Regions from separate parts of the Mesorhizobium sp. P2_C4 genome, predicted to be linked through region 1. Evidence: riboswitches for the same ligand, from Rfam matches in the RefSeq annotation. Region 1 holds a riboswitch; the other holds the start of a gene.
The links. A riboswitch is a leader RNA that binds a small molecule or an ion and turns the genes downstream of it on or off. The one in region 1 is predicted to bind thiamine pyrophosphate.

Region 1 (15,464 bases):
TTCTCTGCGCCAGGGATCATGCCCAAAACCAAATGGTTGTAGCCTGGCGGTCGCGAATATTAGCGGTCGCATCGGCGGTGCGCTTGCTGCAATGTGATGCTGCAAACCTACGAAAGGCCGACGCCGACCAGGCGCGAGAGATTGTCGGCCGTGATTGCGGTAGCGTCACCGCCTGTCAGCCCGCCTTGACCGCTGCCCATTGCTGAGCGGAGGTCGCAAAAGTCGAAGCGCAATATTCGCCGGCAACACGTGCCGATGTTCACCCCACTGACCCAGTCAGTGGGGATTGTTTTGTCGGGGTCCCGGTTTGTAGTCAGCTGTGTCCGACAAAGGCCGGAACCCGCTCGACATCGTCTCTCATCAGGCCGGTCGCCAGGCCGAACTGGCCGACGAACACCAGGCTGTTGAATGCCAGGCCGGCGGCAACGGCCAAAGGCACCTGCCAGACCGGCATGCCGGTATGGCGTGCCTGGGTGGCGATGCGCACACTCACCCGCAAGGATGCTGAGGGCCAACGTCGCAGCGCCTTGAGCACGCGACGGGGACGTGAGGCGGTGGTCAGGGCCGCATATTTGCGGTCGGCGTCGCGGCCGGTGACCAGCGCGCGCCACAGGAAGAACGCCAGGCCGCGCGGTGGATAGTGGCTGGCCAGCGCCTCGACCCTGAGTAGGTCATGGCCCTCCGCCTGCAATTGCCTGGTCAGCAGCGTGCAGGAGACCTTGAAGCCGTTGCTCTGCGGAAACGGATGGTTGGCGAGCCAGCTTCGCCTGAGCGCGCTGTTGTTGGCGTTCAGCGCGCGCTTGGCGGCAAAATGCCGGTCATGGTCGCGAAGCGGAAAGAACCACAGCAGCGCGAAGGTCCGCGAGGCGAAATCGTCATGGCCAAGATAGGTGTAGCCGTTGACCACCATCGTCCGCGCATCCTGGAACGGCTTCAGCAAAGCGGGCAGCCAGCCGGGCTCGGCGACGCAGTCGGAATCGCAAAGAATAATGATCTCGCCCGTTGCCTCGGCAATGCCGCGGTTCTTCAGCTCGTAATAGCGCCCGTCGGGCAAGGCGGCGAAGGCCAGCGTCGCGGCCGTGCCGAGCTCCGGCACTCTGGCGGCAATCTCATCCTGCAAAAGCGGTGTGTCGCCGGCTTCTCCGGAGTGGACGAAGATGACTTGCGGCTTTGCTGGATATCCGAGATCGGATGCAGCTCGTATCTCGCGGGCGAGTGCTGCGAAACCGACGCCGATCTCGTCCCGGTCGATCGCCTTGGCATTCTCCATCTCGACGACGATCGAGTAGCTTTCGCGCACCATGTCCTATTGGCCCCGGCCCTGAAGCCGCAGCCATAGCCGACTGCGGAGAGTTTTGCAGCCTCCGCGTGTAAAATTGTAGCGCTCCATTTGGACTTCGTCGAAAGGACTGCCTCGCCTGGCAGGATGCCGCTTGATGGCGACTTCTTCGGCGCCCTCAAGTCTGGTGGCTGTTGCTGCTTCTGGCGCGCGCATTTCTGGCGGCCCTCGCCTCACGCAGTGTGGTCACCGGGTCAATGCCAGTCCACAGAATGCCGGCGGCCTCGGCAAAGCTCATGAACGCCCGGCGCGCCTGCTCGGCGCTGAGATGACCGGCGCGCGCCGCGTCGCAGGCCTTCAGCGCAGTGGCATGGATCGCACCGCGCCGCGCCGGCGGCCATTCCTTCAGGAAATTCTGCATCTGCGCCAGTGAGGCGATGTCGCGTTTGAAGCCGGCCCCCACTGCGATGGCCACAGGCGCGGGAAACAGCATTTCATCCATGTCGAAAACCTCCCGGAAAGCGTTGCAGCGCCTTCAATGCGCAACAGCGCCATGCGGTTCCCGGACGAATGAGTCCCCGATCAATTAGCCATGTCTGAGGGAACAACAGGCTTCCCCCGACGTTTGCCTCCTACAGAGCTCGCCATCTTGAACCATGAAAGTCCTCGCACAGGCGGGGCGGGCGAAGCTTGCAAACAACAGGAGAGAACGATGAAAAACTTTCTGATTCCTGCCGCTACCGGCCTGGCTCTGCTGGCCGGCATCGGCGTTGCCGCAGCCGACGAAGTTGTCGTCGTTTCGCCCCAACAGCAGACGGTCATTCGCGAATATGTGCACAAGCACCCATTGGCTTCGATCAACCTTCTCGGCGTGGAACTTAATGTCGGCTCCACTTTGCCTGACACGGTCGAGCTGCAGCCGATCGAGGTTCCCGACGTTCAGTACAGATACGCCGTCGTCGGCGACCATACCGTTCTGGTCGACCCCGCCACCCACAGGATCGTCGAAGTCATCGACTGACGCTTGCCTTTCCTGTCGTCCCCGAACGGGGGGCGGCAGGTTGGGCAGCGGGTCTGGGGATATGGAAGGAAGTCCAAATGTTACGCCATGCCGAGGCACCCGATGTGGCCAAATCCGTCGACAAGCTGCTCGCCGAACCGAGCAGTGCTCTTTTGTCGATGAGGACAGTGATTGAAATGGTGCGGGAGCGCACCGGAACCCAACGCTCGGATGCGGATCTGGAAGGGCTGATTGTGAAGAAAGCCGCTATCCTTGGTGTTGCAATACTGTCCGACAAGAACTGACGGCCGATGAATATGCTGCCTTCGCTTTGATCCCAAGACGGCGATCGAAATTTCAGCTAAAACAGTTCCGGCTCACGGGATTCGAATCGAACCGATGGAGGCAGGAGTGACGGACGACAGGCATGAACGCATTCGCCAACGGGCGCACGCGATCTGGGAAAAGGCCGGGCGGCCGGAAGGCGCGCATCAGCAGCATTGGGACCAGGCCACCGCCGAGGTGGACGGCGATGCTGCCAAGCCCAAGGCAGCGCCGAAGAAGGCCGCCGCCAAGCCGGCCAAGGCCACCGCCGCCAAGGCAGCAAAGCCTGCGGCCGCCAAGCCCGCCAAGCCCGCCAAGCCAAAAGCCAAGAGCTGAGCCCGGCGGCCAAATGGCCGGGCCGGACCTCTTTTCCACTCCCGCGCGAAACGACGCGGAACGACGTTGCCGCTATCGCGGTTGCGCTGAAGCCCTGCTTTGTCAGCGGTCCCAAGATCGTACTTAAGAATATTAGAATATAAAAAGGTAGATAAAATACTTGGGAAATGGTGGGTTTGCTGAATGTGGTGGGGCATTCGATGTGACATCGCCGCAACGTGCCCGATATCAATTAAATCCACCCAGTAAAAGTCAGGTATTCATCCGATCACGCCGTTGACACGGCGCGCCTCCGCATGCGCCTTTTCGCGTTAGGGTTTTCTTAACGTTCGGGGTAGGGCAATGCGGAACATCAACCGTTTCATTTCATTTGCGTTTCTGGCCGCGGCAGGCAGCCTTTCGGCGCCGGCCCTGGCGGCGCCGGTCGAGTATGTGAAAGTCTGCTCGCTCTATGGCGCGCGATTCTACTACAGCCCCGGCACCGACACCTGCATCAACGCCAATACCGGCGAGACGCGGCGCGTGACCGCCGATGGCGTCGTGGTTTCCAAGACCGCGCTGGCCAAGAGCGTCGACGAGATCGATGCCCGCGTCGCCCGCGCCTTTGAAAGCGCCTCGGTGGCCTCGGCGCTCACCAGCCCGGATCTTGTTCAGGGCGAACATTTCGGCCTGCGCGTCAACTGGGGCAATGCCGGCCAGGCCGATGCCATGGGAATCACTGGCGCCGCTGTTCTGGGCGAGGGCTTCTTGCCCAGCGGCGGCCGGCTGACCGGCGCGGCGGGCGTCGCGTTTTCGGGCGGAACCGTCGGCGGCAATGCCGGCCTGCAACTCACCTGGTAAGAGCTAGGTTGGGGGCAAGCCATGTTCAGATATCTTGTTGCGCCGGCGATTCTCGGCGCGGTTTGCGGCCTGTCCGCGCCCGCGCTGGCGAAGCCGCTCGAATATGTGAAGATCTGCTCGCTCTATGGCGCGCAATATTACTACAGCCCCGGCACCGACACCTGCATCAACGCCGATACGGGCGTGACCAAGCGAGCGGCCGAGGATGGCACCGTCACCGGCAAGACCGCGCTGGCAAGTCATGTCGACGACGTCGACAACCGCATCACGCGCGCCTTCGAGAACGCCTCGATCTCAGCCGCCCTTGCAGCGCCCGATCTCGTTCAGGGCGAACATTTCGGCCTGCGCGTCAACTGGGGCAATGCCGGCGGGGCCGACGCCTTCGGCTTCACCGGCGCCGCCGTGCTGGGAGAGGGCTTCGCCCATGGCGGTCGGCTGACCGGAACGCTTGGCGTCGCCTTTTCCGGCGGGGCCGTCGGCGGCAATGCCGGCCTGCAGTTCAGTTGGTAAGGTGACTGCCGGCCTTGCTTCACGCCTCCCAGGCATAGCTGGAGAGCGCAAAGCGGATGCCGGCCGCCGTCATCGCCAACTCGCATTCGGTGATCCGGCGCAGATTGCGCAAATAGCGCGCCACCGTCTGCGGCAGCCAGCCGGCGCAGGCCTCGGCGTAAGCGCGGCTGTGCACGAGGGTGCCTGACGACAGCCTCTTCTCCTTCTCGGCAATGACTTTCAGATACTGGCGGATGAAGCGGATGTCGTCGGCGATGTTCTGGCTGGCCATGCGCCAAGCTCCGGCGAGACGCTCGCGGCGCTCGATCGACAGGGCCGAGATCAGCGGACGCGAGAGGTCGGTGAAGGCGGCGTGGTCTGCGGTGCTCATCCAGGTCTCTCCCGTGGGATCGGAGATAGTACTTTATGTACGAAATCGCGTCAAGCAGATTTCGTACAATTTGAACGACTGAAGCAGCGTCTGGCGCAACGCTTTCCCGCTACGCTTCAAAAAACCCCTTCCGCAATCGCTCGAATGGTGCTTTAACGCGCCCATCCACAGGGGTGCTCCGTACGGTCGGGGCTGAGACGGGGGCGGCAAGCCCACAGACCCTAGAAGCTGATCTGGGTAATACCAGCGGAGCGAGGCGGGCGATGTTTTCTGGCGCACAGATTTCCCTACACCCCATGACCGACGATTTCGTCGGCGTCATCCTTGGCGCACTCGGCGCGCTCGATCCCTGGCGCGACAGGCTGAGAATCGAGACCGACGACATCTCGACCTTGCTGGTCGGGTCGCCAGAAGTGCTGTTCCCGGCGATGCGCGACCTGTTCGTGGCGGCAGCAGGCAGCGGCAAACATTGCGTGCTGTCGGCGGCGATTTCGCGCGGCTGCCCGGGCGAGCCGGATGACCCGATCTGCCGCACCGATGCACTCGGTGGACCTGTCGGGCCGCTTGGGCCCCGCAAGGACGCGGCCATTGCGGCGGTGCGCCAAGCCGGCGCCACCGGCCAGCCGACAGCGGCGCAATTCTCGCTCTATGTGATGGGCACCGACGATCACATGGACGAGATCTACGGCTGCATCGACTTTCTCAAACAGTCCGGCGTCTACGACCGCTCCAAAAACTTCTGCACCAAATTGCGCGGCGATGCCGGCGCGGTGTTTGCGGCGCTGAACGAGGCCTTCTGCCGCTTCGGGCCGGGTGCCGGCCACGTAACCCTCGACGTCACGGTATCGGCCAACAGCCCGTCCGCTGTCTGAGCCGCTGCGCACTTCGCGCCGTCCGTCAAAGGTTATGTCCGTGACCCTGTCATCCGCCCCTTCGCGCCCGCTCGCGCGTGTCACCAACGCCATCGCCAGGGTCGCACCGGCGATCGTCTCGGTCGGCCTTTTGCTGCTGGCGTGGGAATTGTATGCCCGATTCTCCGGCATCAAGCCGACGATATTGCCGGCACCGTCGCGTGTGTTGGAACAGGCACTGCTCAACCGCGATGCGTTGGTGGAAAATGCTATCCCCACCATCCGCGCCACGCTTGCCGGCTTTGCCTGTTCGCTCAGCGCCGCTTTCCTGCTGTCGGTGCTGGTCGACTTCTCGCCGCCGCTGCGCCGCGCGCTGTTTCCGCTGCTCATTGTCAGCCAGACCTTGCCGCTCATCGCCATCGCGCCGCTGGTGGTGCTGTGGTTCGGCTTCGGCCTGATGCCCAAGATCGTGCTGGTCGCGCTGGTCACCTTCTTCCCGATGTTGGTGGCGCTGGTTGAGGGCTATGACGCCACCGAGAAGGAGATCGGCCAGATGCTGCGCGCCATGGGGGCAGGGCGCTGGCGCGTCTTCCTCTCGGCACGGCTGCCCTCGGCGCTGCCCTATTTCTTCGCCGGGCTGCGCACCGCCATCACCTATGCCGTCGTTGGCGCCATCTTCGCCGAATATGCGGGCGCTGCCAAAGGGCTGGGCATTTACATGCTCAACGCCAAGAACAATTTTCGCCCCGATCTGGTGCTGGCCGCGGTCGCCGTCAGCGCGGCGCTGACACTGCTCCTGTTCGGCGCAACGGTGCTGATCCAGCGGCTGGCCATGCCGTGGGAGCGGGTTGGACAGGAACGCGCCGGGGCAGGGCAATGACCCGGCTCGAACTACGCCACGTCAAAAAGCGCTTCGGCGACCTCAATGTGCTGGCTGATATCTCGCTCAGCGTCGGCGCTGGCGAATTCGTCTCCATCCTCGGGCCGTCCGGCGCCGGCAAGTCGACGCTGTTCCAACTGCTGACCGGCGCGCTGCAAGGCGAGGGCGAAATGGTCTTCGACGGCGCGCCGCTCGACGACCATGGCCGCCATTTTGCCTTCATGCCGCAGCGCGACGCGCTGATGCCGTGGCGGCGCATCCTCGATAACACCACGCTCGGCCTCGAAGTGCAGGGCGTCGGGCGCAAGTCCGCCCGCGCCCGCGTCGCGCCGCTGTTTGCCGAGTTCGGCCTCGCCGGCTTCGAGCGGCATTATCCGGCAGAGCTTTCTGGCGGCATGCGCCAGCGCGCCGCCCTTTTGCGCACCGTGGTGCAGCAGCGCGACATGCTGCTGCTAGACGAACCCTTCGGCGCGCTTGACGCGCTGACCCGTGCGGCCATGCAGCGCTGGCTGGAAGGCATGTGGCGGCGCCACCGCTGGACGGCGCTGCTCATCACTCATGACGTGCGCGAAGCCGTGTTCCTGTCCGACCGCATCTATGTGCTGTCGGCACGCCCGGCCCGCATCGTCCGCGAAATCAAGGTGCCACGCCCACGTAGCTCTGGCGCCGACGCTGCAGCCCTCGAAGCCGAAATCCTCGACACGCTTCTCAACCCTGCCCAAGGAGAATGACCATGATTTCACTGACACGCCGCCAGGCACTACTGCTGACGCTCGCCGCCGGACTGCCCTCCCGCGCTTTCGCGGCGCCGCAAAAAGTCACCGTCGCGCTCGACTGGACCGTCAACACCAACCACATCGGCCTCTTCGTCGCCCGCGACAAGGGGTTCTACAAAGAGGCCGGCATCGAGGCCGAAATCCTGCCCTATGGCGATACCGGCGCCGGCACGCTGGTCACCAACCGCATCGCCGATTTCGGCATCGCCGGCGCTGGTTTCTTCACCCAGCGCGCCGCCGGCGCGGATCTAAAGGCGGTCTATGCCGTGGTGCAGGCCGAGACTGGTCGGCTGGTGTTCAACGCCGCGCGCACCGACATCAGGAGCCCGAAAAACCTCGATGGCCTCACCTATGGCGGCTTCGGCAGCGCCTGGGAAAACACGCTGATCTCGACCATGATCCGCCATGACGGCGGCAAGGGCAATTTCGAGACGGTGACGCTCGGCACCTCCGCCTATGAGGCGCTGGCCAACGGCTCGGTCGATTTCACGCTGGAAGTCTCGACCTGGGAAGGTGTCCAGGCCGCGTTGCAAGGCGTCAGGCAGCGCACCTTCCGCTATGCCGACTACGGCGTACCCGACGAGCACACCACCTTCATCGCCTCCAGCGATGTTTTTCTCGAGGCAAACCCGAAGCTGGCGTCCGCCTTCGTCGAGGCAACGCGGCGTGGCTACCAGTTCGCCGTCGATCACGCGCAAGAAGCCGGCGATCTCTTGATCGCTTCCAACAAGGACGCCCTGACCGATCCGGCGCTGATCCACGCCTCGCTGAAGATGCTGGTAGACGGCCACCTCCTGCGCAGCCAAAGCGGCGTCATAGGCACCATCGACAACGCCAAGATCGAGGCAATGGGAGCCTATCTCTTCACCGCCGGCATCCTGCGTGACGCCGACGGCAAGGCGCTGAAGGAACGCCCGGATTTCGAGGCGTATTTCAGCAATGAGTATCTGGTGTAGAGACGCTTGAGATCGCCGGCCCCGTGGGTGGCGGGGCCTGAAACCTTGGCTAATTCCTGGCGATCTCATAGATGAGAGTCGTCTTGACGTGCCGTCCTGCTTCCCCTTCCAGAGACAGGGCTGCCTGATAGAATTTTGCAATAGCCGGGCACAGACCTTCATAGGCCTGGTTGGCACTGCCGATCGCCTCCATGTCGGCCTGTGTCCCGCCGGCGGCGACGAAAGCGGTGGCGACCAGCGACCATTCTTCGTCACTGGCCGGAGCGGCCGGCAGGCCGCTGCTCTTCGCCGCGCCGAACGCCTGGAACAACGTAGAGCCGATCTTGTCCATGCCCACCATGAAGTCATGATCCTGTGTATTCAGGGCACCGGGTCCCTTCGCCAGGTAGCTGTTGCAGGTCGCGGCGGATTCCCGCGCCATCACCTGTCTGAGCATATCGAGTTGGGCACGCAGCACTTCCGAGGCGTTGCTCTCAGGCGTCGATGGCACCAATGGCGCATATTTGTGCCTCAGATCGACCACCGCCAACCGGCTGACGTCTCGCGCCTGGTCGAAGCCGCCTCCCGATCTGGCCACATCTGTAATTTTTCGAATGATTTCATCGTAGTCGGCGGGAAATTCCTGCTTGATCGTCCTGAAGATGAGGAACTCCTGGCTCTGCAACTGCTCACTGACCTCAGCTGTCGTCAATGTTGCATTGCTCGGCGTGCCCATCACAGTCTGATAGAGATATTTGCCGCCGGCAAAGCCGAGTGCCCAAGGCAGCGCCTTGACCGCAACGAACGACAAAGCGGCGATTGCTGCCACGCCCAAAGCTTTCCAGCGCGCCATCCGGCAGCCCTCCCGAATCTTGTTTCTAGTTTCGCCCGAGGCTGAGCGCCTTTTTTCGGTCGGCCTTGGCACGCTTCTGGTTGCCCTTGGCCGCCCAGGATTGGCTTCGGCCGGTGTAAGCGTCGGCATAGTTGGGATAGAGTTTGATGGCTTGATTGAAGTTGGCGATTGCGCCGTCGTGATCGCCCGCACGTGCTCGCAGGAGGCCTCTGCCATAGTAGCCCCCGGGGCTGTTGCGATCGATCTGGATCGCCATGTCGAAGTCGTCCTGCGCCTGCTTCAAGTCGCCTTTGACGACCCAAAGAATTCCGCGATCAACGTGCATTTTGGCGACGTTTGGACTGAGCTCGATCGCCTTGCCATAGTCTGCAATCGCGCCGTCGTAATCGCCTATGGTCATTCGGCTGATCCCTCGACCGTAGACGTTCGCGGCGTAGGTGGGATCAAACTCGATCGCTTTGTTGAAGTCGTCGATTGCACGTCGGTGGTCGTTCTTGGCCGTCCAGGCGAATGCGCGAGCGGAAAAATAGCTACTGGTTTTGGGCTCGATTGCGATCGCGCTGCCGTAGTCCGCAATCGCCCGATCGTAATTCCCCTTCTGCGCCCATGCGAGACCGCGATATCCAAAAGCCGTTGCATTGTTGGGATCGAGCGCTATCGCATGATCGAATTTTGCGATTGCAAGGTCGTATTTGCCTTTGCCGTAGAGGGCTATGCCGCTCTCAGTGCCCACCGACGCGGTGTCGGTCTCTGGTGCCGGCTTGTTTTTCCCTCTCTCTGCCATTGCCAATTGTCGACCCCGGCGCGCAGTTTCATATTTGGGATCGAGCTCGAGCGCCCGGTCGAAATCGGCGATGGCGCGGTCGTAGTCGCCCATGTAGTACCAGGCGCCGCCGCGTCCGAAATAGAACGGTGCATGGTCCGGTTTGAGCTCGATCGCGCGATCGAAATCGGCGATGGCCCTTTCCGGTTCTCGCTTCTTCACCAGCGTAAGCGCGCGACCGTTGTAAGCTTCGAGATAGGAGGGATCGAGTTCGATCGCCTTGTTGTAATCATCCAGGGCGCCGTCATAGTCGCCCTTCTGCAAGCGCGCCAAGGCGCGTGCTGCATAGGTCGACGGTTCCTTGGGAGCGAGCGCCACAGCGCGGCTGTACTCGGCGATGGCGCGAGCGTATTTGCGTTTCTTGTAGAAGGCGTCGCCGCGATCTAAAAGCGCCATGACAGCCTGCGGATCTGGCGCGGCCTTCGCGACGGCCTCGTCGCTTTGTCCTTTCGCCGCCACTGCCGCCTCGCGCTGCTTGCGGGCATCGGCGTTGCCGGGTTCGAGGCTCAGCGCCTTGTCGAAATCGGCGATGGCGCGGTCGTAGTCCTTCTTGTCCGCCCATAGCGTGCCCCTCGAAACATACATCGAGGCGTCTTCAGGCTTGAGGTCGATCGCCCTGCCGTAATCGGCGATGGCTTGATCGAGATCCCCTTTCGCCTGCCAGTTGAGAGCTCTGCAAAAATAGGCATCGCGCCACTTCGGGTCGATGCGCAAAGCCCTCTCGCAATCGGCGACGGCAAGATCGTATTTGCCCTTCGAAAACCACGTCAGGCCGCGGCGGACATAGGGATTGGCCATGGTCGGGGCGAACTGCACGGCTTTGTTGTAGTCGGCCAAAGCCCGATCGTATTTCTGCATTCCAAACAACAGATTGCCGCGACCGTAGTAGCCTGCCGCTTCCTGGGGGCTGAGCTTGATTGACAGGTTGTAGGCCGCAGCGGCGCGGTCCTTGTCGCCTTTTGCCGACCAGTCATTGCCGGCAAGGAAGGCAGCCTTGGCAGTCGTTGCATTGGAGAAATCCCGATTTTGCTGCAGAATGGCCTGTTGTTCGGCTTTCGCCGCGACAGCGGCTGTGCGGCGGTCGCCCGCATGGGTGAGGCCGGGATCCAGCTTGACCGCCTGATCGTAGTCAGCGACGGCGCGATCGTATTCGCCGATATCGTTCAATGCATCGCCGCGCAGCAGATAAGTAAACGCGAAATCCGGCTTGAGCTCGATAGCCTGATTGTAACCCTCGATGGCGCGTTCCGTTTCGCCCTTCAACGCCAGAGTCGCGGCACGTGTGGTGATCATGTCGGCATTGTTTGGATCGAGCTGGACCGCTTTGTCGTAGTCCTGCCAGGATCCGTCCATGTCGCCGGACTGCGCCCGGGCCATCCCGCGATGGTAGTAGGCGAGGGCATTGCCGGGGGTGAGCGTGATGGCCCGGTCATATTCTGCAATCGCCTGGTCGTATTCGTGCTGTTCGGTCAGCCGGTCGCCATTCTTGATGGCATCCACGGCCTCGGCGTTGTGGCGCTTGGCTATGATGCTGTCAGCCACCGCGTTCAACTCTGCAGCGGTGACCGGCAGCTCCGACGCGGCCGCTTCAGGTTTCGGATGCTTTGCATCCGGCGACCGTTTGGGCTCGCCGCCATCGTTTGCAGCCTGCTCTCCGCAGGCTCCAGCCCGCTTCGGATCGAGCTCGATGGCTTTGCGGCAGTCGGCGGCCGCGCCGGCAGTGTCGCCCGAGCGCGCCCGCGTCAGCGAACGGGCGAACCAGGCCCGGGCATATGTCGCATCAAGTGTGATCGCCTTGTCGAAATCGGCGATGGCCCGGTCGTTGTTGCCTTTGCTCGCCCAGGCGACGGCCCGGTAGTAATAGCCGTCGATACCAGCGGCATCGAGTTCGATCGCCTTGTTCGCGTCGGTGATCGCGCGAGCCCAGTCGTTCTTGCCGATCCAGACCGCGCTGCGGTTGGCATAGGCATCGGCGTTGCTGGAATCTACGCCTATCGCGGCGTCGTAGTCGGAAATGGCGCTGTCGAACTCGCCCTTGGCGGCGCGGGCGATGCCGCGATTGACCAGGGCAATCAGGTCCGTCGGATCGATGCGGATCGCCTCGTCATATTCGGCAAGCGCTTTTTCCCGCTCGCCCGTCCTGTCCAAGGCGGTGCCGAGGCCCGTATGGGCCTTGCCGTTTTGCGGATCGGCCTCGATCGCCTGCTGGAAATCAAGAATCGCCGAGTCGACCTTGCCTTTGCGCAGGAAGGCTGAGCCGCGGCTGGAATAGGCATCGCTGGCGGACGGCTCCAGGCTGATCGCGATGTTGAAGTCTGCGATCGCGCGGTCGTTGTCTCCCTTGTCGAACCAGTCGGCGCCGCGGTTGAAATATGCGGAAGCGCGCGTGGGGTCGAGCGCGATCGCCTCGCTGTAGTCGGCGATGGCGCCGTCCCAGTCCTTTTTATCGTCCCGGGTGAGGCCCCGGTAGAAATAGGCGGTGACGCGTAGACGCGACGCCTCCATGACGTCCTCGGCGATCGGGGTGCAGGCGGCAATCTGCTGGTCAGCATCGACCTTGCCCTCGCTAAAGCAGGTGGCATAGTCCTTACCTGCGGCTAGCGCCGAACCACCAAGCCCGGCAAGCACCGCCAACGCCAGCCGCAACCGCCGGCCGCATAGCAGCCATGCAACAAATGGGCGCGTACCTGCGCCTGTCCCGCGTGACAATGCTGTTCTCCCCCCGAAGTAACTGCGGCTGCGACCGCATTTACTCCATAGTTCTCTTTTTGTTCCGAAATGCAAGCAGAAATTGCATTGGATCAATGGCAAATCTGGGCTCGGCTCAGGCGGTCATTTCAGCCGCTGCGCGGACCACTCCTCACCCCCTACATATCGATCATCGAGCGCTTCACGCGGCCGATGATGGTGATGGCGCCTTCGAGTTCCGGTGGCGGGATCTTCATGTAGGAGGCTGGCTGGAAGGGCGGGTTCTCGTTGGGGCGGTAGCGCTTGTAGGTGGCCTGGCCGCTTTCGTCGGCGATCACATAGCAGCCATTGGTCACCAGCCGCTTGTCCCTGAGGTTGACGAAGATGATCGAATCCGGCGGCGAGATCTTGTTCATCGACGGGCCGTCGACGCGCAGCGCGATCCACTCGCCTTGCTCGAGGTCGGTGGTGGGGATGGTCGGATAGTCGCTGAGATTGACCACCGTGTCCTGGCTGCCGAGTTCGCCGGCGCTGATCCAGGAGACGATCGGCACGTCGACGGTGGCGGCCATCGGCATGACGATTGGCGCGCCCGCCTCGTCGAAGCCGAAAGGGTGGCCGCGGTCCGCATGATCGCCATTGAACAAGAGCCAGCCGGGATCGACGCCGAACAGACGGCCGTATTTCTCCGCCGCCTTGCGCGACAGCGGCCGGTTGCCGTTCTCGTGGCTGATCAGCGTGTTCTTGTTGATGTCGCGCAGCACGCGCGCGGCATCGCTCGGCGAGGCATAGCCTGCCTCGGCCCGCGCCTGCTGCAATCTGTGCTTCGGTTCTTGCATTCGTACATTTTGCCTGAATTCTATCGTCCAAGGTGTACGATTTTGCTTGTGCAATTTTCGTACGTATTGTACGAACAAACCATGAACGAACCAAAAATCAATTCTGGCATGAACGCTCACCTTGTTTCCTCCCATTCGTCCGGGCTGTCCTCCTCCCCGGCCTGGACGAGACCCGGGGCTGTTGTCCCGGACCCGGTCGATCCTGCCCAGGCGACCGGAACGGCCGGAGCCGTTTCCCCCGCGGCTCCGGCCACCCCTTTGAGCGAGAGCACTAACGCTGTCGTCTCCAGCGGACGGGGCACCTCCTGCATCCGCACCGAAGACGGCACCGTCATCCTGTTCGACCGGCCGACGGGCAGGGCGGTTTCCGGCGCCACCAGGCAAGCCGCCGAAGCAGCCATGCTGCGCCTCGGCGGATAGAAGCCCGCGCCGCCGACCTTTCGAGTTTTGAAGATTGGCTATCGGCCCTCGGGCCGGGCGCGCCTTTGGCATGACCGCGCGCAAGCAACGGGTATCGACCATGAGCAGCTACACCGACACCGAACTGCAGGAGATCGCCGTCTGGCTGAAGGACGGCCTGTCGGCCTCGAAGATCGCCACTCGGCTTTCCGTGCTGCGCGGCAGCCCTGTATCGCGCAACGCCATCATCGGCATCGTTCATCGCAATCCGGCGCTGAAGACAATCGGTTTTGCCAATCCCAAGGGCGGCCGCTCCGGCGGCCGGCCTAGGAAAAACGCAACGCTTGCCCAGGCAGGAAAATCCGGAAAGCAGATCGGGTCGTCGAAACGGGTGCCGAGGCGGGATTCATCGGAGGCGCCGGGAAGGCTGGCCCGTCTGCCGATAAAGCTCGCGGGGCAAGCAAAACCGCCCGGGTCAACATGGCTGCCGCAGCGCCTGCTCCTGCGCGAGGCAGGCGTGGCGCGCGCGGGCGAGGCCCTCAAGCTGCCGGCGCCGCGCCCGCTCGTCGTCCGGCGCCAGCCGCATGTCGCCGCCATGCGCTTCATCGACTGCCTGTTCGGCCGCTGCCGCGCGCCGCTCGATTTGACGCTGGAGGAAGACCCGGAAAACGACGCGCCGGGCAGCCGGCCGGGAGCGGAGATGCTGTGCTGCGGCCTGCGCACACGGGCACTGAAGAGCTACTGCGCCTATCACCAGGCGCGCTTTTGCCGGCCGGTGCCGGAGGCGGCGGCGGTATGAGGGGCGCCAGTGGTCGATCCCCCCTGAGGAGTGGTCCGCGCAGCGGACGGAAAGCCAATTGCTTGGCTTTCTGAACGACGACCGCCCGGCAGGGCAGAGAGGGGCGCGAAGGATCTCCGGCCTCGCCAGCCACTCACCTCAAGTAACCTCACAAGGACCACCCATGAGCAAAAGAACCGCGCAGAAAGCCAAACCCAAGCTGCCGAAACTGCCCAAGGGCGAGGCCGAGCAGGTGCGCATCCGCAAGGAGATCGGCCATGATTTCGCGCTGAAGGACGACGCCTTCGGCCGCAAGCGGCTGGCGGCGGGCACTGAGGAGGCGCGGCGCGTCTACGAGGTGTCGAATGACGGCTACACCTCGACCGGCGGCATCGTGCGCGTGCGCAATGTCGACCCGCTGACCGGCATCACCTCGCTGTCGCGCCAGCAGCGCGAGGCCGGCATGCGCTACCGCGAGGATTTTCGCAGCAGCCAGCAGAATGGCGTCAAGCCGATGAGCTGGACCGAGCGCGTCGACGGTGGCCGCTTCGGTGGCGGCGTTGCCGACCGCATCCTGTCCGCCGGCCGCTCCCATGCCGACGCCACCCGCGCGCTCGGCCATTGGGAGGTGGCGGGCGTGGTGCAAAAAATCTGCTGCGCCGGCGAATCGGTAAAAAGCCTGGCCGAACAGACCGGCGAACCGCGGGACGTGGTGACCAAGCTGCTCAAGATCGGCCTCGATATCTTGGCCGTGCATTACGGCATGATGCTGATGCGCAAGCCGCGATGACCGGGCGAAGCGATCCGGCCGACCGAAGCCGGCCGGATCAATCCGTCAATACCTGCACACGCGGACCACCTCCACGACCTTGTGGTGATGGCGCCAGTGCTTGATGTACTTGATGTAGCAACGATGATGGTGCCGGTGAAAATAGCGCGGCCTGTAGCCATTGTCGTAGGCGTCGTACTGGTAATAGGGGCGA
Region 2 (15,464 bases), on a different contig from region 1:
GCAGGCCTCCGATATGGTCAAGCCTGGCGATGTCCTGACCATCACGCTGGAACGGCGCATCTTCGTCTGGAAGGTGCTGAACACCGGTACGCGACGCGGTCCGGCGGAGGAGGCGCGCACGCTCTACGAGGATATGTCGCCACCGCCGGCGCCCAAAGGCGAGGCTGTTGCCGATGCCATCCCTGCCCTGCGCGACGCCGGCAGCGGCAGGCCGACCAAGAAAGAGCGCAGGCAAACCGACCGGTTGTTTGGCGAAGACTGAGAACATGGGCGGTCTTCGCCATGCCGGCGATCTGGAATTCCATTCCGGGCGCGCTGGTGCCGCCGGGAATGGCTGCCCTTGCCAGCGGCGGACAAAGGCGTTACCTCACCAAAAAAGCCCAGCAAAAATGGGACGTCCCGGAGCCGACCGATGACCTATGTCGTGACCGACAACTGCATCAAATGCAAGTACATGGACTGCATCGAGGTCTGTCCGGTCGACTGTTTCTATGAAGGCGAGAACATGCTCGTCATTCATCCCGACGAGTGCATCGACTGCGGCGTCTGTGAACCGGAATGCCCGGCCGACGCGATCAAGCCCGACACCGAGCCGGGTCTGGAAAAGTGGCTGCAGGTCAACACCGAATACGCCGAGAAATGGCCCAACATCACCGCCAAGAAGGAACCGCCGGGAGACGCCAAATCCTTCGATGGCGAGGCTGGAAAATTCGAGAAATATTTCTCGGCCGAGCCCGGCGAAGGCGACTGACGAAAGTGCCGGTTTGGCCGGCATAACGCTGCGTAACGGACGTGACACATCAACTGCCTTGACAGGCAGAGATAGTGCTTGGCCTTCGCGAATGCAGCAAAACCTTGATTCTTCCGACTTTTTGTGTTACATCAGTCCAACATGCCGGTGACACAACGTCGATTTATGGCGCAAACGCCCCAAATCACTGAAAGGTGAATTTCTCAATCCGGACTAGAGCGATCTGGGGCGGGCGGTCGCATTCTGTGCGGTTTGCCGGTCTCGGCTTTTCCGGTGGGTTCATCCGTTGTGCGGCTAACGGTCGGTAACCCCGATCACGCGAGTTTCTGCCGGCAGAATGCTGGCACCACACAAGGAGTTCACGGCGTATGGCAACGATCACCCCGCAGAAGAAGTCCACCGCGGCGCGTCACGGTTTCAAGACCGGCGAGTACATCGTCTATCCGGCGCACGGCGTAGGCCAGATCGTCTCGATCGACGAGCAGGAAGTTGCGGGTCACAAGCTGGAACTCTTCGTCATCGACTTCCAGAAGGACAAGATGCGCCTCAAGGTGCCGGTCGCCAAGGCGACCTCCATCGGCATGCGCAAGCTGTCGGAAGAGGATTATGTCGAGCGCGCGCTGAAGGTCGTTCAGGGCCGCGCCCGCGTCAAGCGCACCATGTGGTCGCGCCGCGCCCAGGAATATGATGCCAAGATCAATTCCGGCGACCTGATCTCGATCTCGGAAGTGGTGCGCGACCTCTACCGCGCCGATAACCAGCCGGAGCAGTCCTATTCCGAGCGTCAGCTTTATGAAGCGGCACTCGACCGCATGGCCCGCGAGATCGCGGCCGTCAACCGCATGTCGGAAACCGAAGCGGTGCGCCTCATCGAGGTGAACCTCAACAAGGGTCCGAAGCGTGGCGCCAAGGCCGACAACGAGGAATCCGAACAGGAAGAAGCTGCCTGATCGCTTTGATCTCACAATTCATGAAAAACCCGGCCTCGCGCCGGGTTTTTTGTTTCTGGAAATAGGGTTGAAGCGAGGTCACGTACCTACGCCTCGCCCGCCTCCTGCTTCAGCGTCGCAATGAAACGCTTGGTCCGCTCGTGTTCCGGATTGCTGAACAGCACCGCTGCCGGACCTTTTTCGACCACGACGCCGGCATCGAGAAACACCACTTCCTGCGCGATCTTGGAGGCAAGCCTGAGATCATGCGTCGCCATCACCATGGTCGTGCCTTCGCTGGCAAGCTGGCCAAGCACATCGACCACTTCCTGCGCTAGTTCCGGATCGAGCGCCGAGGTCGGCTCGTCGCAAAGCAGCACTTTCGGTGAAGGCGCAAGCGCCCGGGCGATCGCCACCCGCTGTTGCTGGCCGCCTGACAGTGTCGCCGGCCAGGCATCGGCCTTGTGCGCCATGCCGACCTTTTCGAGCAAGGCGAGCGCCCGCTCGCGCGCCTTGTAAGTCGGCCATTTCAGCACCGTCACCAGCCCCTCCATGACATTCTCGATCGCGGTGCGATGCGGGAACAGCTGGAAATTCTGGAACACCATGCCGGTCTGCAGCCGCAGCCGCTGGATATCCCTCGTGGACACCTTGATGCCGGGGCGGAATTCCAGCGTCTCATCGCCGATGCGCACCGTGCCCGCAGTCGGGATTTCCAAGAGGTTGATGCAGCGTAGAAGCGTGCTTTTTCCCCCGCCGGAGGGGCCGACAAGCGCGGTGACGCTGCCCTCTTCGATGGCGACGCTGACGCCTTTCAGCACAAGATTGTCGCCAAACCGCTTCTCGATGCTGGTGAGGCCGATCATGTCCGCGCCTCCAGAAAGCCGCCATAGCGGTTAAGCCGCGTTTCCAGCCGCGTCTGCAGCGCGGACAGCACCGAACTTAGCACCAGATAGAGCGCCGCCGCCTCGACATAGAGGATCAGCGGCTCATAGGTGGTGGCAACGATACGCTGTGCCGCCTGGAACATCTCCGGCACGGTGATGGCGGCGGCCAGCGACGTATCCTTGACCAGCGAGATGAAGGTGTTGGACAGCGGCGGCACCGCGACCCGGCCGGCTTGCGGCAGGATCGTGCGCCGCATCGCCTGGGCCCAGGTCATGCCGATCGAATAGGCCGCTTCCCACTGTCCCTTCGGCACCGAGCCGATGACGGCGCGGATGATTTCCGAGGTGTAGGCGCCGATGTTGAGCGTGAAGCCGATCAGCGCCGCCGGGAAGGCATCGAGCAGGATGCCCGCCGACGGCAGGCCGTAGAAAATCAGGAACAACTGCACCAAAAGCGGCGTGCCGCGAAAAATCCAGACATAGAAGCGGACCACCGCGACCAGCGGCTTCGGACCGAACAGCCGGATCAGCGCTGCACCGAGCCCAACGAAAAGACCGAGCGCAAACGACAGCAGCGTCAGCGGCACGGTGAAGATCAGCGCTGCCCACAATAGCGAAGGCAGCGAGTCCAGCATCAGTTGCAGCCAATGGGGCACGAAAGGCATCTCCCTGCCAGATTACGCCGTAGCGGCTCATCGAAGCGCAAATGCAGGCTGCATATCACGCGAAAAGCGGCGAGCCGTCAAAGACAGCTCGCCGCGTTACATGTCAGCTCGATGGGCTACGCCTACTTCGAAACGTCCTGGCCGAAATAGGTGTCGGCGATCTTCTTGTAGGTGCCGTCCACCTTGATGTCGGCCAGCGCCTTGTTGATGGCGGCGACCAGTTCCGGATCGCCCTTGCGCACGATGACGCCGGAATAGTCGGCGTTTTCTTCCTGCGCGGCGATCTTCACATTGGCGTCTGGCTTGTGCTTCTTGAAGTCAAGGAAGGACAGGCTGTCATTGATGGTGGCATCGGCGCGGCCGGTCAAAAGCAGCTGGATCGATTGGTCGAAGCCGTCGGTGCCGACGAGCTCGGCGCCGTTGCTTTCAGCCAGCTTGCCGAAATTCGAGGTCAGCGACTGCGCCGACTTCTTGCCCTTGAGATCGGCAAAACCCTTGATGTCGGTGTTGTCGCCGGCGACGATCAGCACCGCCTTGGAAGCGATGTACGGATCGGAGAAATCATACTTGGCCTTACGCGCATCGGTGATGCCGACCTCGTTGATGACGGTGTCGTAGCGGTTGGCGTCGAGGCCTGCGATCAGCCCGTCCCATTTGCCTTCGAGGAACTCGGCCTTGACGCCGAGCTTTTGGGCGATCGCCTGCGCGATCTCGACGTCGAAGCCGACCAGCGAGCCGGAGGCGTCATGATAGGTGAACGGCGCATAGGTGCCTTCGGTGCCGATCTTGAGGGTGCCGGCCTGCTTGATCTGGTCGAGATTGGCGCCGGCATGGCCAGCGGTGACAGCCAGAACCTGCAGCGTTCCGGCGACGATGAGTGAGTTAAGCCATTTCATTTTTCTGTGATCCCGTCCTTGGCCGGTGTCCGGCGCATTGTGAGAGCCGGAAACTGACAGATGCTGAGCGGCAAAATAAGGAACCAGATTTCAAAAATAGGCCGCGTCTGAAATCGAATTCTCAAAACCCTGCCGGCTCGCGCCAACCAGCCTGGCTTCGCGTCGCTGCAACCGTCCTGCCGGCAGCACAACCCACGCGACACGAGCGGCGGAACCAATCCCGCGCATGGCACGTTCATGGCTGTTGTAGGGCGCGGCGTCCCCATTTCAACCACCCCGACGCCAAACCAGGGATCGCGGTCGCCAAGCCGTCCGCAATGCCCGTAACAGGGAGCGCGGCGCATGATGGAAGACACGGCAGGCCGGACCATGGTCCGCACGGCGATGAAAGCTCCCTATCTCGAGCGCGACGAGGAACACCTCCTGGCGCTACGCTGGAAGGAGAACCAGGACCAGCACGCGCTACACCAGATCACCGTTGCCCATATGCGGCTGGTCATCTCCATGGCTTCCAAATTCCGTCACTATGGTCTGCCGCTGGGCGACCTGATCCAGGAGGGTCATGTCGGCCTGCTGGAAGCGGCGGCGCGCTTCGAACCGGAGCGCGAAGTCAGGTTCTCGACCTATGCGACCTGGTGGATCCGCGCGTCGATGCAGGACTACATCCTGCGCAACTGGTCAATCGTGCGCGGCGGCACCAGTTCGGCGCAAAAGGCATTGTTCTTCAACCTGCGGCGCCTGCGCGCCCGGCTGGCGCAAGGCGCCGAGCCGATCTCCAACGCCACGCTCTACCGCGAAGTGTCTGTGGCGCTGGGCGTTTCGGAAGCCGATGTGGCGATGATGGATTCGCGCCTTTCGGCGCCCGACAGTTCGCTCAATGCGCCGCTCGCCGACGACGCCGGCGCGACCGAGCGGATGGACTTCCTGATTTCGGACGATCCGCTGCCCGACGAGGTCGCCGGCGACACCATCGATGTCGAGCGCCGGTCCGGTTGGCTGAAGACGGCGCTCGGCGCGCTGAACGCCCGTGAGCTCAGGATCATCGAGGAACGTCGGCTAAGCGACGAGGGCGCGACGCTCGAAGCGCTCGGCGAGACGCTGGGCATCTCCAAGGAGCGGGTGCGCCAGATCGAGGCGCGCGCCATGGAAAAGCTGAAGGTGGCGCTGGTCGAGCAAAATCCGGAATTCCTGGCGACGGCCGCCTGAACGCACGTATGATCTCTGAGGAGAGAAGCAAGATTTTGATTAAATAAGAATATATCGCCGCAATGGCGGCATCCCTCTACAATATATTTTTAGATTGTGACCCATTTTACAGACCCGGCCGCTGCAAGTGCGTTCTTGCGACCGAACAGGTCATAGCGGATGGGGATTTGTCATGTTGCGATGCTATGCGATCCTTGCAGCCTTGGTCCTCTTGGGCCTCACGACATTCGATGTCCGCGCCGATCGACGGGTTGCCTTTGTCATCGGCAATTCCGAGTACCGGGACATTCCCGCTCTCAAGAATCCGGACAAGGACGCCGACGATGTGTCGAACACTTTTCGGCAGGCTGGCTTCGATGTGTTCCTTGCCAAGGACGTCACCAGGCTTCAGTTCGAGGAGCAGTTCCGCAACTATCTCGCGGCCGCGGACGGCGCCGATCTGGCCGTCGTCTACTACTCCGGCCACGGCTTCCAGATCGGCGGCGAGAATTTCCTGATCCCGGTCGATGCCTCGCTCAAGGATGCAGCCGACATCGAGGTCCAGGCTGTCAAGCTGGATGATGTGCTTGAGCAGCTGCGCTCGAAATCCAAGATCCAGGTGATCATTCTCGATGCCTGCCGCAACAATCCATTCCCACGCAAGGACTATTGGCTGCGCGACCAGCTGACCATCACCGGCGGCACCGGCCTCGCGCAAGTCAAAAGCTCGCAGAACACGTTGATCGCCTTTGCCACGGAACCGGGAGCAATCGCCTATGACGGAACCGGCGATCTCAGCCCCTTCTCGTCGGCATTCTCGCGCAGGGCGCTGGCGCCGAATCAGGAGATACGCACGGTCATGGCCGCGGTGCGCCGTGATGTCGTCAAGGCCACGGATGGCAAGCAGGTTCCGTGGGAAAACTCCTCGCTGATCGACGACGTCGTGCTGATGCGTCGCGTGACCCGGCCCTCGCTGCCGCCGGTGCTGGAGCAGGTCGTGCCGTCCGGCGTCGGTCCTGTCGCGCTGGACCTGCCGCAGCCTGTCGACGTCGACGGCGGCGCGGTCACCGTCAGCATTGAAAGCCCGCCGACGCTCGGCCGGCTGACGCTGGATGGCAAACCCGTAGAAGTGGGCCAGCCGATCCAGAGCAAGGATCTGCCGCGTCTGAAGATGGAAGTCCCCAAGGGCGTCGGCGAGCAGGAACAAGTGGACACGCTGGCCTACGCCACGCATGACGACTGGGGTGGCGAATCCAAAGGCGTTCTGGTGCTGCGGGTCAAGAGCGGCGAGGGCGCCGACGGCAAGCAGATCATCGCCTCACTCAAGGCTGAGCAGAAGCAGCGGGTGCTTGAGCGCGGCATCCATATCTCCAGCGCCGCCGAGGCGATCGGGGATCGCGATTTCAAGGTTCCGGTCGGAATAGGCCCGGTGCCGCTGAAGCTGGATCTGCCGGCAAAGGATCCAGGCATCAGCCTGAAGCTCGCCAGCTATCCGGCAACGGGAACGCTGTCGCTACCGGGCCGCATCCTGTCGCCTCAATCGAGCCTGATGGCCAATGAAGTCAGTGATTTGCGTTATGAGCCGCAGGTCGGCTCGACAGCTGCCGTCGAGATCGGCTTCGAAATCCGAGCCAACAATTCGTCGAAACGGGCGACGATGACGCTGTCGCCAAGCGTCGACCCTTGCGACCAGGCGGCAGGCGAACCCCTCGACCTGCAAGGCGTGGTCCCGGGACTGCTGCCCAACGAGATCGGCGGCAACGCGGTCGAGCTTTGCCAGGCGGCGGTGAAGGCCTACCCCGACATCGCCCGCTTCCACTACGAACTGGGGCGTGCCTTGCTGGCGTCAGACAAGGTCGACGAAGCCAGAAAGGCAATCCAGCAGGCTGCCGACAGGGGACATGTCCGGGCTGTCTTCGAACTCGGCCGCATCGCCTCGTCCGGAATAGGGACGACTGCGGATACCACGAAAGCCAACGTCCTCTATTCAGAAGCGTCCGCCAAGGGAGACCCTTACGCGCTGACAGCGTGGGGACGATCCTTGTTCAATGGCCTCGGCGTGAAGCGCGATACCGGCAAGGGATTGGACCTGCTGCTCAAGGCGGCGGCGATGGGGCATAGCAATGCCATGAACGATCTCGCCGTGATCTTCAAGGAAGGCCGCAATGGCGTGCCCGCCGACTCGGCCCGTGCCGTGGCTTTCCTCAGGGCCGGTATCGAACGGCAGAACATCTATGCGATGAGCATTCTCGGTCCTGCTGGGCGCAATGCCCTGGCGATCGCAGCCTGCACGCCCGAAACGAAAACAATCACGAAGGTAAAGGTCATTCGCACGAAACCGCCCAAGGTCGCCAAACCCAAAAGGGAGCCCCTCCCGAAACTTCTCGGACCGGTACCGAGCGAACCCGGTCCATTCATCGCGCCCTGGCGTGGCGGTGGTAGCGGCAGTGGCAGTGGCAGTGGCGGACAACGCAGCGGCGGCAGCCCTGGCTGACGGCGGCGGTCATTGGCGGCCGACCAGACAATGTGAGTGGAAACCACCTTCGCCACCACCCGCTGGCGAGCTATCGCACCGCCTGCCCGCCCGATTCTTACTTATCGGTGACGATCTTGACCTTGTCGCCGGCCGAAACGGCGGCTCCGGGCGACAGCGCGTTAAGCACCCGGAACAGGTCGAGCTTGCGATCGACGCCGACCATCTGCGCCGACAGCGAACCCATGGTCTGCCCCGGCTGCACCGTGACGACGCGGATATGCAGCGGCTTCAGCGCTGCCTTTTCGGCAGCGCTTAGAATGCGGAAAGAGCCGCTGACCGAGCGCGCCACCGGGTCCAGCGAAGTGCTGGCGGAGGGTGCCGCGGTCAGCAGCCGGTAGACCTGGCCGCCGGCACGGATCACCGCGATATCGAACTGCCAGCCTTCGGCACCGGCATGCGCAGTCGCGGCCTCGTTGCCGTTGATCGTCTCCTGCTTGACGCTGCTGTCGACGAGACCGGCAACCCAGCCACTGCGGATGTAGTCGGTCAACGGGCGGTTCTTGTCGATCGCCACACCGTCGAAACGGATCGCCATGTCGCCGGGACCGGTGGCGGTCACCGCCGCGGCCGAATTGTCGATGATGAAACCATCCGGCACCGAGAAGGAGACGCCGAGGCCCGGATGCATGAAGGTTTCGCCGCGCACATAGCCTTCCTCCGGCGTGTCGCCGTAGAGCAGGCCGTCTATACCGGCCAGGAAGGAATCGCGGTCACGGGTACCGACACCGGGCGCGCCGAACTGGCGGGCATGGCGCTGCGCCAGATCGATGCGCTGCGGCGTGTTGGGGTGCGTGGCCAGGAAGTCGAGGCTGGCGTCGGTGGCGCCGCTGATCGAACGGAAATCGGTATAGGCCGACATCGACTGCAGGAAGCGGCCGGCGGCAAACGGGTCGAAACCCGCTTCGCCGATCGACTTGATGCCGATGGCGTCGGCCTCCAGCTCCTGGTTGCGCGAGAACTGGGCCAGCTTCAACTTGCCACGGATCAGCGCCGCCTTGGCGGTCGGGCTGTCGCCGAGCACGTCGGAGACGACCTTGGTTGCCAACCCTTCCTCGGCCTCCAACTGCTGGCGCTGCAGGCCATGGTTGGCGGTGACGTGGCCCATCTCATGCGCGATGACGGCGGCAAGCTCGGCCGAATCATTGGCCAGCGCCAACAGGCCACGCGTGACGTAGAGATAGCCGCCCGGCAGCGCGAAGGCGTTGACGTTGGGCGAATTGAGGATGGTGATGCGATAAGTCTGCGTCGGGTTGGCCGACACCACAGTCAGGCGGCCGACGACCTTGGCGACCATGCGTTCGAGCTTGGCATCGGAATATTCACCACCATAGGTGGCGAGGATGCGCGGGTGCTGCGCCTTCGCCAGCTCCGCGAGCTTGCTGTTGGCGGCGACATTGTCGACCGTAATCGGCTTGTCGGACGGCTGGAAGCCGGATTCCTGCACGTCCGGAGGCGTGAACATCTGGCAGCTTGCCAGCGCCACGGCCAAGCCGGCCAGCGTGAGAAAGCGCGCCAGCGGACTGCGTCGTACTGTGTCTGTGCCGGTCGGCAGAACAGCTTCCTTTCGGCTCTCAACACATGATCCCGAACCGAAGGTTCGCGTCGGCGGCTTGGAGATCACGCACAAAATCAAAAAACCTACAGCATCCTTGTCGTCCGAATGGACACGACGCTGTAGGGGCAAATCACGGCCTGTGCCGGACCAGTACTGGGCGGACCTAGCCACACTACTCCGACCATGGCAAGCAAGCGCCACCTCGCCTCTACCCGGTTTGGCCGTAAATTATGTCCGCTTCCGGGCAACATCTCGTGATCCGCCCGGACCCGTGCCGATATAGCGCTGAAAGGCATCCGGGCCAGCCCCGGCGAAGAAATCAGCCGCAGCCCCGGTTGCCGCAACGGCGCCGTTGTCCAGGAACACGATATTCTGAGCGATGCGTCGCGCATCTTCCGGCTGGTGGGTCACGAACAGCACCGTCATCTGCCGTTCCGCGTGAACGCCCACAACCAGGTCGAGCATGTCATCGCGCAGCGCCGGTCCGAGCGAGGCGAAAGGCTCGTCGAGCAACAGCACTTGCCGGTCGCGCACCAGAACGCGGGCGAGTGCGACGCGCTGCCGCTCACCACCGGAGAGTTCGCGCGGCAGGCGTCTCTCCTTGCCGGCAAGGCCGACGCGCTTGAGCGCCTCGGCAATTGCGGCACGGTCGGCCTCGCTCAGGCTGAGCGAAGGCGAGCGGCCGAGCCCGACATTGCGTTCCACCGAAAGATGGGCAAAGAGGTTGTTTTCCTGGAACACCATCGACACCGGCCGCGCCGAGGGCGGCTCGGCGCTGATGTCGGCGCCGCCGATCAGCACTCGGCCCGACTGCGGCGTCTCGAAGCCGGCCACCAGATTGAGCAGTGTCGACTTTCCCGAGCCGCTCGCGCCTATGATGGCGGTGATTTTTGACGCGGCGAACTCGACGTCGAATGAGAACGGCACTTCAGCATAGCTGAAGGTGACATTGTCCAGCCGTACGGCCGCGCCTCCTTCGTTGCCGGCGCCCCGGTTCGCGGACGTCATGATCTTTCTCCCCGCCCCAGCCAGTCTGCCGCCAGAACCAGCGCCAGGCAAACCACGCCGAGCAGCAGCGCCAGGCCGGCGGCGTCCGCAGTGCGGTAGCTGCCCATGCGCGACAGCAGCAGATAGGGCAGCGTCTGCACGGAATCGCTGCCGAACAGCGCAATGACGCCGAGATCGCCAAGCGACAGCGCCATGGCAAAGGCAAAGCCGGTGGCGAGCGGCCGCCGCAGCGACGGCCAGTCGATCAGCCGCAGCCGGCTCCAGCCGGAAATGCCGAGTTGTGCACAAAGCCGCTCATGGCGTTCGCTCGCCGCATCATAGGCGGGGCGGACGGCGCGAAGCGCAAACGGCATCGCCATTACCGCGTTGACAGTGACGACCATGATCGGAGCAATGGCAAAGACATCGCTGACCGTGCGCAGGGCCAAAAACCAGCCAGCGCCGATGACGATCGGCGGCACGACAAGAACAAAACCGGCGCCGGTGTCGGTGGCGTGTTCGAGCAGCGTTCTGGCGCCAACGCGGCGGCGAAGCGACAACGCCCGCCGTGCCATGATCAGAGACAGCGCCAGCGCCACCGAAAGCAGCGCCGACAGGAAGGCCAGCACGGCGCTGGTCAGCGTCGCCTGGCGCACCGCGCTCTCACCGGCGAGACGGCCGAGATCGGCGCCAAGGCCTGACATCACGGTCGCCGCCATCGGTCCGGCGACAAACAGCAGTGCGAGGACGATCAACGTGGCATTCAGCGCGGTCTCTGCAGCACCTGCCGAAAGATAGCGACGCGACGCCACCGGCAAATTGGCGTCGCCAACGGTGTTGGCGCCGAGCCGCATTAAGGCCAGCACGACGATAAAGGTCAAGGCGATCTGCAGCAGCGTCAGTGTCACTGCCCGTGCGGGATCGAAATCGAAGCGCAGCGCCTGGTAGATGGCGACCTCCAGCGTCGTCGCGGCCGGCCCGCCACCGAGGATCAGCACGATGGTGAACGAGGTGATGCAGAGCATGAAGACGAGCCCGGCGACGCCCGGCAGGGCCGCGCGCAATGTCGGCCACTCGATCAGCCGGAAGGCCGGCGCCGCGCCCATGCCAAGCTGGCTCGCCAGCCGCCACTGATCGGCAGGCACCGTGCCCAGCGCTTCGAGAAACAACCGTACACTGAGCGGCAGATTGAAGAAGACATGGGCGACCAAGATGCCGGACAGGCCATAGATGCCGGGCCAGCTTTGGCCACCGATCGTGCCGAGCACGCCGGCGAAATAGCCGGCGCGGCCGTAGAGGGCGAGAATACCAAGTGCAGCGACGATCGCCGGCAGCGCCAGCGGCACGGCGAACAGCTGCAGGATGAAACCGCGTCCGAAGAAGCGCGGATGCCGCGACAGCGCGCGGGCGACGAACAGCGCGGGTACGACGGAAAGCAGCGTCGAGAGGGCCGCCTGCCACAGCGTGAAGCGGGCGACGCGCAGGAGATAGGGATCGAAGGCCGACACCGCGCCGGACAGGTCCCGCCCGCCTTCGAGGACGAGCCCGGCGAACGCGCCGCCGATCAACAGCGCGATCGCCGCCAGCGCAATGATGCCGGCAGTGACGCGAGGATCGGTCGAACGCGCCGGCACCATTCCGATTCCTATTTGCTCATCACCGCCAGCCATTCGTCGACCCAGGCCTTGCGGTTGGCCGCGACCTCTTCCGGGCTGAACAGCAAGGTCTTGATCGGCTTGACCAGTTTGTCAAAGGCCGGGTTGAGCGGCTTGTCGGTCTTGCCGGCCGGGAACATCCAGTTGGTCTCGGGGATGACATCCTGGAATTTCGGCCCGGTCATGAAGGCGATGAACTTTTCCGCCAGCGGGTTCTTCGCGCCTGTGGTGGTGATACCGGCGACCTCGATCTGCAGATACTCGCCCTCTTCGAAGGACGCCGCCTGGTAGCGCTCGGTGTTTTCGGCAACCATGTGGTAGGCCGGCGAGGTGGTGTAGGACAGCACCATCGGCGCCTCGCCCTTGGTGAACAGGCCATAGGCCTCGCTCCAGCCCGGCGTCACGGTCAGCACCTTCGCCTTGAGCTTGGCCCAGGCCTCCGGCGCCTTGTCACCATAGACTGACCTCACCCAGAGCAGCAGGCCCAGTCCCGGCGTCGAGGTGCGCGGATCCTGGATGACGATCTTCTCGTCGGCGCTGCCCTCAACCAATTCCTTCAGGCTCTTGGGCGGGACTTTCAGCTTTTCGGTGTCGTAAACGACAGCGAAATAGCCATAGTCGAACGGCACGAAAGTGTCGTCGCTCCAGCCACCCGGCACGTTGTTTTCAGACACCGCGCCATGCGGCGCAAACAGGCCGGAGGCCTTTGCCTCAGCGGTGAGATTGGTGTCGAGGCCGAGCACGATGTCGGCCTTGGTCGCGGCACCTTCGAGCCTGACGCGGTTGAGCAATGCCACGCCATCGGCGACCGAGACGAAGTCGAGGGTGCAGGCGCATTCGGCCTCGAAGGCCTTTTTTACCGCAGGGCCGGGACCCCAGTCAGCAGTGAAGCTCTCATAGGTGTAGACGGTGAGCTTTTCCTGGGCGGATGCCGGCCCGGACGTGGCAAGAACGGATGCCGCAAGAACTGTTGCGGAGACAAGAGAGTAAAAAAGCGTGCGCATCGGCGCCTCCTTCGTTCGCGTTGAAAGGAATTGAGGCGCCGGGCTGTCCGAAGCGTCTAATCCCTCCGCCGGTACAAACCGGATCAGGTTCAGCGGGTTGGCAGATCTGCCTCTCAGCCGGTCCGCGAAGATCGCGTCCGGCACCCCGTTAGAGCGTGTCGACACATAGGCCCGGCCGATCGACCGCGCAAGTGGGAGTTTGCCGCCTTCCGTTTCTCGTGCCGGGCTGGTAAGGGCCACCAGATATGAGCACATTCACCATCCTGCTTGGCGGCGATCTCATCCGCACGCCGCTGCTCGACCGCCAGGTCGAAGGCTCGCGCGTCATTGCCGCCGATGCCGGCATTGGCCATGCCCGAATGCTGGGCCTGATGCCGGAACTCTGGGTCGGCGATTTCGATTCCGTGCCGGCCGATCTGCCGGATGACCTGGCGTCCGTGCCCCGCCAGGTGTTTCCGCCGGAAAAAGACAAGACCGACGGCGAACTTGCCATCGCCGCCGCGCTCGAACGCGGGGCGACCAGCCTTGTGCTCGCCGGCGCCTTCGGCGGCAAACGCGCCGACCACGCTTTCCTGCATCTGGCGCTCAGCCTCCGGCTGGCTGAGGCCGGTACGCAGGTGCTGTTGACCAGCGGCGCGCAGGAGGGCATCCCATTGCTGCCGGGCAAAGCCGGTTTCGACTATGCCGACGGCACGCTGTTTTCGATCCTTGGCTTTTCCGATCTGTCCGGCCTGACCGTCACTGGCGCCAAATGGCCGCTCGCCCATGTCGAAGTTGCCTTCGGCTCCTCGCTGACCATTTCCAACGAGGTCAAGGGCCGGCTCGAAATTGCACTGGGTGGTGGCCGCGCGCTGTTGCTCGCTCACCCCTACCCTCTTCCAGAAAGCTGACATGGCGCCGCCGCTTCTCAATCTCGACGGGATAAAACTGACCTTTGGCGGCACGCCGCTGCTCGATGGCGCCGCGCTGACCGCATCGGCCGGCGACAAGATCGCGCTGGTCGGCCGCAACGGCTCCGGCAAGTCGACGCTTTTGAAGATCGCCGCCGGGCTGATCGAGCCGCAGGACGGCGAAGTGTTCCGCCAGCCCTCGGCGACCGTGCGCTACCTTCCACAAGTGCCCGACATGGATGATTTCGCCAGCGTGCGCGCCTATGTCGAGGCAGGGCTCGGACCCGCCGACGATCCCTACCGCGCCACCTATCTGATGGAGCATCTCGGCCTGTCCGGCGAAGAACGGCCGAACGACCTCTCCGGCGGCGAGGCGCGCCGCGCCGCCCTTGCCCGCGTCATGGCGCCCGAGCCAGACATCCTGCTGCTTGATGAGCCGACCAACCATCTCGATCTCTCGGTGATCGAATGGCTGGAAGAGGAGCTCGCCCGCACCTCTTCGGCACTGGTCGTCATCTCGCACGATCGCCGCTTTCTCGAGCGCGTGTCGCGCGCCACCATCTGGCTCGACCGCGGCCAGACCCGCCGTCTCGACAAGGGTTTTGGCCATTTCGAGGAATGGCGCGACGTGGTGCTGGAAGAGGAAGAGCGCGAGCAGCACAAGCTCGGCCGCCAGATCGTGCGCGAAGAACACTGGCTGCGCTATGGCGTGACGGCGCGGCGCAAGCGCAACATGCGCCGGCTCGGCGAACTGCAGACCATGCGCCAGCGCTTTCGCGGCCATCGCGGCGCCGAGGGCGCGGCAAACATGGTGGCCAGCGACGCCGCCGAATCCGGCAAGCTGGTGATCGAGGCGAAAAACATCGAGAAGAGCTTTGGCGACCTCACCGTGGTCAAGGGCTTTTCGACCCGCATCCAGCGCGGCGACCGCGTCGGCCTGGTCGGGCCAAACGGCGCCGGCAAGACGACACTCCTAAAGATGCTGACCGGTGAGATGAAGCCGGATGCGGGATCGGTGCGGCTCGGCACCAATCTGGAGATCGCCACGCTGGACCAGAAGCGCGAGGCTGTCGATCCGGCCGAGACGTTGGCGCAATACCTCACCGACGGGCGCGGTGAAAACCTCGTCATCAATGGCGAGCAGCGCCATGTCGTCTCCTACATGAAGGATTTCCTGTTCAAGCCGGAGCAGGCGCGCACGCCGGTGCGTGAGCTCTCCGGCGGCGAGCGGGCGCGCCTGCTGCTCGCCCGCGTTTTGGCGCGGCCGGCAAACCTTCTGGTGCTTGATGAGCCGACCAATGATCTCGACATGGAGACGCTGGAACTGTTGCAGGAACTGGTCGCCGGCTTTGCCGGCACCGTCATCCTGGTCAGCCATGATCGCGATTTCCTTGACCGCACCGTGACCAGCCTGATCGCGCCGGACGGCGACGGCCGCTGGATCGAATATGCCGGTGGCTATTCCGACATGCTGGCGCAGCGCGGTGGCACCAGGCTCGACGATCGCAAGGCGCGGGCGAAGGC

Region 2: linked by a shared signal. The riboswitch ahead of thiB (thiamine ABC transporter substrate binding subunit) and the one ahead of AC1DX6_RS20270 (YkoF family thiamine/hydroxymethylpyrimidine-binding protein) in region 1 are both predicted to bind thiamine pyrophosphate.

Annotation. Positions count from the first base shown of each region.
Region 1 covers NZ_JBFUDT010000005.1:20,158-35,621, forward strand. The annotation lists gene AC1DX6_RS20230 (glycosyltransferase) at 314-1,303, opposite strand; gene AC1DX6_RS20235 (DUF982 domain-containing protein) at 1,458-1,781, opposite strand; gene AC1DX6_RS20240 (DUF1236 domain-containing protein) at 1,992-2,300, shown strand; gene AC1DX6_RS20245 (hypothetical protein) at 2,378-2,584, shown strand; gene AC1DX6_RS20250 (DUF2934 domain-containing protein) at 2,691-2,939, shown strand; gene AC1DX6_RS20255 (porin) at 3,282-3,779, shown strand; gene AC1DX6_RS20260 (porin) at 3,801-4,289, shown strand; gene AC1DX6_RS20265 (hypothetical protein) at 4,309-4,659, opposite strand; TPP riboswitch at 4,819-4,932, shown strand; gene AC1DX6_RS20270 (YkoF family thiamine/hydroxymethylpyrimidine-binding protein) at 4,923-5,531, shown strand; gene AC1DX6_RS20275 (ABC transporter permease) at 5,566-6,390, shown strand; gene AC1DX6_RS20280 (ABC transporter ATP-binding protein) at 6,387-7,121, shown strand; gene AC1DX6_RS20285 (ABC transporter substrate-binding protein) at 7,124-8,122, shown strand; gene AC1DX6_RS20290 (hypothetical protein) at 8,172-8,954, opposite strand; gene AC1DX6_RS20295 (tetratricopeptide repeat protein) at 8,980-12,423, opposite strand; gene AC1DX6_RS20300 (LexA family transcriptional regulator) at 12,645-13,304, opposite strand; gene AC1DX6_RS20305 (hypothetical protein) at 13,563-13,724, shown strand; gene AC1DX6_RS20310 (GcrA cell cycle regulator) at 13,825-14,502, shown strand; gene AC1DX6_RS20315 (DUF6456 domain-containing protein) at 14,666-15,271, shown strand; gene AC1DX6_RS20320 (hypothetical protein) at 15,317-15,464, opposite strand, start outside.
Region 2 covers NZ_JBFUDT010000007.1:1,147-16,610, reverse strand. The annotation lists gene AC1DX6_RS23580 (RNA-binding S4 domain-containing protein) at 1-262, shown strand, start outside; gene fdxA (ferredoxin FdxA) at 413-751, shown strand; gene AC1DX6_RS23570 (CarD family transcriptional regulator) at 1,120-1,701, shown strand; gene AC1DX6_RS23565 (amino acid ABC transporter ATP-binding protein) at 1,788-2,546, opposite strand; gene AC1DX6_RS23560 (ABC transporter permease subunit) at 2,543-3,223, opposite strand; gene AC1DX6_RS23555 (amino acid ABC transporter substrate-binding protein) at 3,355-4,128, opposite strand; gene AC1DX6_RS23550 (RNA polymerase factor sigma-32) at 4,471-5,334, shown strand; gene AC1DX6_RS23545 (caspase family protein) at 5,507-7,807, shown strand; gene AC1DX6_RS23540 (M48 family metalloprotease) at 7,905-9,311, opposite strand; gene thiQ (thiamine ABC transporter ATP-binding protein) at 9,633-10,412, opposite strand; gene thiP (thiamine/thiamine pyrophosphate ABC transporter permease) at 10,409-12,028, opposite strand; gene thiB (thiamine ABC transporter substrate binding subunit) at 12,037-13,050, opposite strand; TPP riboswitch at 13,094-13,208, opposite strand; gene AC1DX6_RS23520 (thiamine diphosphokinase) at 13,296-13,940, shown strand; gene AC1DX6_RS23515 (ABC-F family ATP-binding cassette domain-containing protein) at 13,942-15,464, shown strand, end outside.